One region of the Hydrogenophaga sp. UC242_53 genome, then DNA from elsewhere that is predicted to be linked to it. Evidence: riboswitches for the same ligand, from Rfam matches in the RefSeq annotation. Region 1 holds a riboswitch; the other holds the start of a gene.
The links. A riboswitch is a leader RNA that binds a small molecule or an ion and turns the genes downstream of it on or off. The one in region 1 is predicted to bind S-adenosylhomocysteine.
Positions count from the first base shown of each region.

Region 2: it holds a riboswitch for S-adenosylhomocysteine, as region 1 does, so the genes downstream of both, ahcY (adenosylhomocysteinase) here and metH (methionine synthase) in region 1, are expected to answer to the same signal.

Region 1 is NZ_CP170552.1:4,919,961-4,923,166, reverse strand. It holds gene metH (methionine synthase) at 1-1,502, opposite strand, end outside; S-adenosyl-L-homocysteine riboswitch at 1,581-1,677, opposite strand; gene ACFJI0_RS24725 (sigma-54 interaction domain-containing protein) at 1,745-3,206, shown strand, end outside.
Region 2 is NZ_CP170552.1:57,118-60,323, reverse strand. It holds gene ACFJI0_RS00285 (TlyA family RNA methyltransferase) at 1-330, opposite strand, end outside; gene ahcY (adenosylhomocysteinase) at 339-1,769, opposite strand; S-adenosyl-L-homocysteine riboswitch at 1,837-1,925, opposite strand; gene ACFJI0_RS00275 (HAD-IIB family hydrolase) at 2,028-2,828, shown strand; gene ACFJI0_RS00270 (MFS transporter) at 2,825-3,206, shown strand, end outside.

The sequences.
Region 1 (3,206 bases):
ATGCCCCGGCCGCGGAAGTGTTCGTCCTTCTGCATCTCGCCGGCCACGTACTGCATCTCTTCCAGGCTGGGCGTGATCAGGCCCGAGAGGCCCACGATGTCGGCGCCCTCGGCCTTGGCGATGGCCAGGATCTCGTGGCAGGGCACCATCACGCCCATGTTCACGACCTCGTAGTTGTTGCACTGGAGCACGACGGTGACGATGTTCTTGCCGATGTCGTGCACGTCGCCCTTGACGGTGGCGATCACGATCTTGCCCTTGGGCTTCACGTCGCCGCCGGCCGCCTGCAGGGCCAGTTTCTCGGCCTCGATGTAGGGCAGCAGGTGCGCCACGGCCTGCTTCATCACGCGCGCGCTCTTCACCACCTGCGGCAGGAACATCTTGCCCTGGCCGAACAGGTCGCCGACCACGTTCATGCCGTCCATCAGCGGGCCTTCGATCACGTTGAGCGGGCGGCCGCCGCCGGCCTCGATCTCGCGCCACATCTCTTCGGTGTCTTCGGTGATGAAGTCGTTGATGCCGCGCACCAGCGCGTGGCTCAGCCGCTCGCGGATCGGCAGCGCGCGCCATTCGTTCTTCTTGCTGTCGTCCTTGGCCGAGCCCTTGGCGCTCTCGGCCACCTCCACCAGGCGCTCGCCCGCATCGGGCCGGCGGTTGAGCACCACGTCTTCCACGCGCTCGCGCAGCTCGGGCTCGAGCTCGTCGTACACGCCCACCATGCCGGCGTTGACGATGCCCATGTCCATGCCGGCCTGGATCGCGTGGTACAGGAACACGGTGTGGATGGCCTCGCGCACCGGGTCGTTGCCGCGGAAGCTGAACGACACGTTGGACACGCCGCCGCTGACCTTGGCGCCCGGCAGGTGCTGCTTGATCCAGCGCGTGGCGTTGATGAAGTCCACCGCGTAGTTGTTGTGTTCCTCGATGCCGGTGGCGATGGCGAAGATGTTGGGGTCGAAGATGATGTCTTCGGGCGGGAAGCCCACCTCATCGACCAGCACGCGGTAGGCGCGTTCGCAGATCTCGACCTTGCGTTCGTAGGTGTCGGCCTGGCCTTTTTCGTCGAAGGCCATGACCACGGCGGCCGCGCCGTAGCGCTTGACCAGGCGCGCCTGGCGCTTGAACTCGTCCAGGCCTTCCTTCATGGAGATGGAGTTGACGACGCCCTTGCCCTGCACGCAGCGCAGGCCAGCCTCGATCACCTCCCACTTGGAGGAGTCCACCATCACCGGCACGCGCGCGATGTCGGGCTCGCCGGCGATCAGGTTGAGGAAACGCACCATGGCGGCCTTGCTGTCGAGCATGGCCTCGTCCATGTTGACGTCGATGATCTGGGCGCCGTTCTCCACCTGCTGGCGCGCCACGGCCAGCGCGTCTTCGAAGCGCCCCTCGAGGATCATGCGGGCGAAGGCCTTGGAGCCGGTGACGTTGGTGCGCTCGCCCACGTTGACGAACAGGCTGCCCGGCTCGATGCGCAGCGGCTCCAGGCCGGAGAGCAGCATCGGCGGCACGGGGGAAGACGGGGACGGAGAAGCGGATTCGGAGGACATGAGGCTCACCAAGGCAGTTTGCGAAAAACAGACCGGTGAGCGCCGTTTGGGCCTGTTCGCGCCCACTCAAGCCTGACGCACGGTGAGGGCTGAAAAACCCGCCGGCGCTGCAACGCTCCTTGAGAAGCGGCGATTTTAGCTCGCCAGGGCGGGCTTCGCCCGCCATTGGTGCGATGTTTGCTTGCCCCGCGCCCATGCCTTCCAGCCCCAGCGACCCCGACAGCCCCGCAACCGACTGGCACGCCCAGGAGCTGCTGCTCATGCGCGAAGTGATGAAGCTGGTGGGCCGCAGCCTGGCGCCGGCCTTCGTGCTGCGCGAGATGCTGCACCTGATGAGCGAATTGCTGGGCCTGAACCGGGGCCGCATGGTGCTGGCCGGCGAGGCCGCGCCGGGCGAAGAGCGCACGGCCTCGGTGCGCCACGCCTACGGCCTCACGGCCGAGGAGGTGCAGCGCGGCGTGTTCCGCTGGGGCGAGGGCATCACCGGGCGCGTGCTGGCCACCGGCCTGCCCGCGATCGTGCAGGACGTGGACGCCGAACCGCTGTTCCTGTTCCGCACGGTGCCGCGCGATCGCCTGCCGCCGCAGACCGTGGCCTTCATCGCGCTGCCGATCGAGGTCAACGGCGCCACCATCGGCGTGCTGGCCTGCCACCGCATCCGCAGCCGCCAGCGCCACCTCAACGACGATCTGGCGGTGCTGCGCATCCTGGCCACGCTGGCCGGGCAGCTGCTGCGGCTCGAACAGCTGGTGGCCGAGCAGACGCGTCAGCTGCTGGCGCGCAACGCGGCCCTGGCCCGCGCGCTGGACAGCGCCAGCGCCCGCTACGGCCTGATCGGCCGCTCGCCCGCGCTGCTGCAGGCGCTGGGCGAGCTCGAGCGCGTGTCGCAGTCGCAGGCCACGGTGCTGCTGCTGGGCGAGTCGGGCACCGGCAAGGAGCTGTTCGCGCGCGCGGTGCACCTAGCCAGCGGCCGGCACGACCAGCCCTTCATCAAGGTCAACTGCTCGGCGATTCCCGACACGCTGTTCGAGTCCGAGCTGTTCGGTTACGAGCGCGGCGCCTTCACCGGCGCGAACACCGCGCGCGCGGGCTGGTTCGAGCAGGCCCACGGCGGCACCATCTTCCTCGACGAGATCGGCGAGCTGCCGCTGGCCATGCAGTCCAAGCTGCTGCGAACCCTGCAGGAAGGCACGCTGGTGCGCCTGGGCGGCACGCGCGAGCTGAAGGTGAACGTGCGCCTGGTGGCCGCCACCAACCGCGACCTCGCGCGCGAGGTGCAGGCCGGGCGCTTCCGGCAGGACCTGTACTACCGCCTCAACGTGATCCCGATCCGCCTGCCCAGCCTGCGCGAGCGCGGCGAGGACGTGCGCGCGCTGGCCCTGCACTTCGTGAACCGCGCCAACCAGGCGCACCAGCGCAACGTGAACCTCGCGCCCGACGCGCTGGCCCGGCTGGAAGCGCATGACTGGCCGGGCAACATCCGCGAACTGGGCAACCTGATCGAGCGCCTGGTGCTGCTGGCCGACCACACCCTGGTGACGGCCGCCACGCTGGAGCGTTTCATGCCCCAGGGCACGGCGGCCACCGCCGACGACGATGAGCCGCTGGTGCGCGACTACCAGAGCGCGCAGTCGCACAGCGCGCAGGCCCTGCGCG
Region 2 (3,206 bases), 460 kb from region 1:
CCCCATGACCCGCGCCGCGCCCCGCTGCAACAGGCAGTCGGTGAAACCGCCGCTGCTCTGCCCCACATCGAGGCAGCGCAGGCCGCTCACGTCCAGGCCGGTGTGGCGCAGCGCGCCTTCCAGCTTGAGGCCGCCGCGCGACACATAGCGCGTCTCCGCCGTGTCCAGCAGGCGCAGCTCGGCCGCGTCGCGCAGCTCCTCGCCGTTCTTGGTGACCGCTGTCCAGTCGCCACCCGGCGCACGCCATTGCACGCCCGCGGCGATGAGCCGCTGGGCCTGCGAACGGGTGGCGGCCAGGCCGCGCTCGACGAGCAGCTGGTCGGCCCGCATGGGCGCGATCAATACCGGTAGGTGTCCGGCTTGTACGGGCCGGCCTTGCTCACGCCGATGTAGGCGGCCTGCTCGTCGGTCAGCTCGGTCAGCATGGCGCCGACCTTCTTCAGGTGCAGGCGCGCGACCTTCTCGTCCAGGTGCTTGGGCAGCACGTAGACCTGGCCCACTTCGTACTTCTTCGGCTGCGTGAACAGCTCGATCTGGGCGATGGTCTGGTTCGCGAACGAGCTCGACATCACGAAGCTGGGGTGGCCGGTGCCGCAGCCCAGGTTCACCAGGCGGCCCTTGGCCAGCAGGATGATCTTCTTGCCGTCGGGGAACTTGACGTGGTCGACCTGCGGCTTGATCTCTTCCCATTCGTACTTCTCGATCGAGGCGATGTCGATCTCGTTGTCGAAGTGGCCGATGTTGCAGACGATGGCCTGGTCCTTCATCGCGGCCATGTGGTCGTGCGTGATGATGGATTTGTTGCCGGTGGTGGTCACGAAGATGTCGGCCTTGTCGGCGGCGTACTCCATGGTCACGACCTTGTAGCCTTCCATCGCGGCCTGCAGGGCGTTGATGGGGTCGATCTCGGTCACCCACACCTGGGCCGACAGCGCGCGCAGCGCCTGGGCCGAACCCTTGCCCACGTCACCGTAGCCGGCGACCACGGCGACCTTGCCGGCGATCATCACGTCGGTGGCGCGCTTGATGCCGTCGACCAGCGATTCGCGGCAGCCGTACAGGTTGTCGAACTTGCTCTTGGTCACCGAATCGTTCACGTTGATGGCGCGGAACGGCAGCGTGCCCTTGACGCTCATTTCCTTGAGGCGGTGCACGCCGGTGGTGGTCTCTTCGGTCACGCCGATGATCTGGCTGGCCTTGCGGGTGTACCAGGTCGGGTCCTGCGCGAGCTTGGCCTTGATGGCGGCGAACAGGCAGGTTTCTTCTTCGCTGGTCGGCTTGCTGATGACCGAAAGGTCCTTCTCGGCCTTCTGGCCCAGGATCATCAGTAGCGTGGCGTCGCCGCCGTCGTCCAGGATCATGTTGGGGCCTTCGCCTTCCGTGCCGGCGGCGCCGAACTCAAAGATGCGGTGGGTGAAATCCCAGTACTCGGCCAGGGTCTCGCCCTTGTGCGCGAACACCGGCGTGCCCTGCGCGACCAGCGCGGCGGCGGCGTGGTCTTGCGTGGAGAAGATGTTGCACGAAGCCCAGCGCACGCTCGCGCCCAGGGCCTGCAGGGTTTCGACCAGCACCGCGGTCTGGATCGTCATGTGGATGCTGCCGGTGATGCGCGCGCCCTTGAGCGGCTTGGCGGCGGCGAATTCCTCGCGGATGGCCATCAGGCCGGGCATTTCGGTTTCCGCGATGCGGATTTCCTTGCGGCCCCACTCGGCCAGGGAAAGGTCGGCGATCGCGCTGTCGGCGGTCGGGTTGTTCAGACGTGCATTCATGGTTCGCTCCGGAAAGGATGGACAAACCACATCTGGCATTGAGTCAAAAAGAACTCATCGCACGGGATGTGGATGAGCGTCGTTGCATGGATGGTCCGAGCCTCACGCCCCGCTGCTGAAGTGTTCAGTGGGGGCGCTGCAACGCTCCTCGGATCGCGCGATTCTACCGCAGCGGCCTCGATCTGCCCCCTGCCGCGCGTCGCCGGTGGCACCTGCGGCGCCCGGGGCCCTGTGCGACACTGCCCGCCTTCCATGCGCATGAATCCCCTCACCCTCTGGCCCGCCACGGACCGCGCCCGCATCCACGGCGTGCTGACCGACATCGACGACACCCTCACGACCGAGGGCGCGATCACCCCCGATGCCCTGGACGCCTTGCACCGCCTGCGCACCGCCGGCCTGCCGGTGTTCGCCATCACGGGCCGGCCCGCCGGCTGGAGCGAGGCCTTCGCGCTGGCCTGGCCGGTGGACGCCATCGTGGCCGAGAACGGCGCCGTGGCGCTGTGGCGCGGCGACTCGGGCGAACTCAGGCGCGACTACCTGCAGGACGCGGCCACGCGCGCCGCCCATTTCGCGAAGCTGCAGGCCACCGCGCGGCGCGTGCTGGCCGAGCTGCCGCAGGCCCGCCTGGCCGCCGACAGCCCGGGGCGCGAGACCGACATCGCGATCGACCACAGCGAGTTCGCCCACCTGAGCGAAGCCGACATCGCCACGGTGGTGCAACTCATGAAAAGCGAGGGCCTCAACGCCACCGTGAGCTCCATCCACATCAACGGCTGGATCGGCGAGCACGACAAGCTGGCCGGTGCGCGCTGGATCGTGCGATCGCGCCTGGGCCGCTCGCTCGACGACGAACTCGACCGCTGGGTCTATGTCGGCGACTCGACCAACGACGCGCGCATGTTCGGCCATTTCCCGCACAGCGTGGGCGTGGCCAACGTCGCGCGCTTCTGGGGCGCGCTCACGCAACACCCGCGCTACGTGGCCGCGGGCGAGCGCGGCGCGGGCTTCACCGAGGTGGCCGACGCGGTGCTGGGCGCGCGGGCCGCGGGCGCATGAGCGAACACCCGCTGCCGCCCACCGGCCCCCTGCCGGAGCACCCACCCGCCCAGGCCCGGCTCGGCCTGGTCGCGATCTTCGGCTCCACCTTCTTCGAGCTGGTGGGCTACTTCATGCTCACGCCGCTGCTGCTGTTGCGCCTCAAGGGCGGCGGCGAATCGACCGCGCTGGCCGGTGTGTTCGCCGCCAGCGGCTGGCTCGGCGTGTTCTTCATGACGCCGTTCGCCTCGGCCATCACGCAGCGCCTGGGCCGGCGGCCCACGCTGTGGCTGGCCGCGCTGATCCCGGTGATCGCCACCGCCGGCTTCGCCTTCACGCCGCTGCTGTGGCTCTGGTTCGTGTTCAAGATCGCCGCCGGCATGGCCTCGGGCCTGCGCT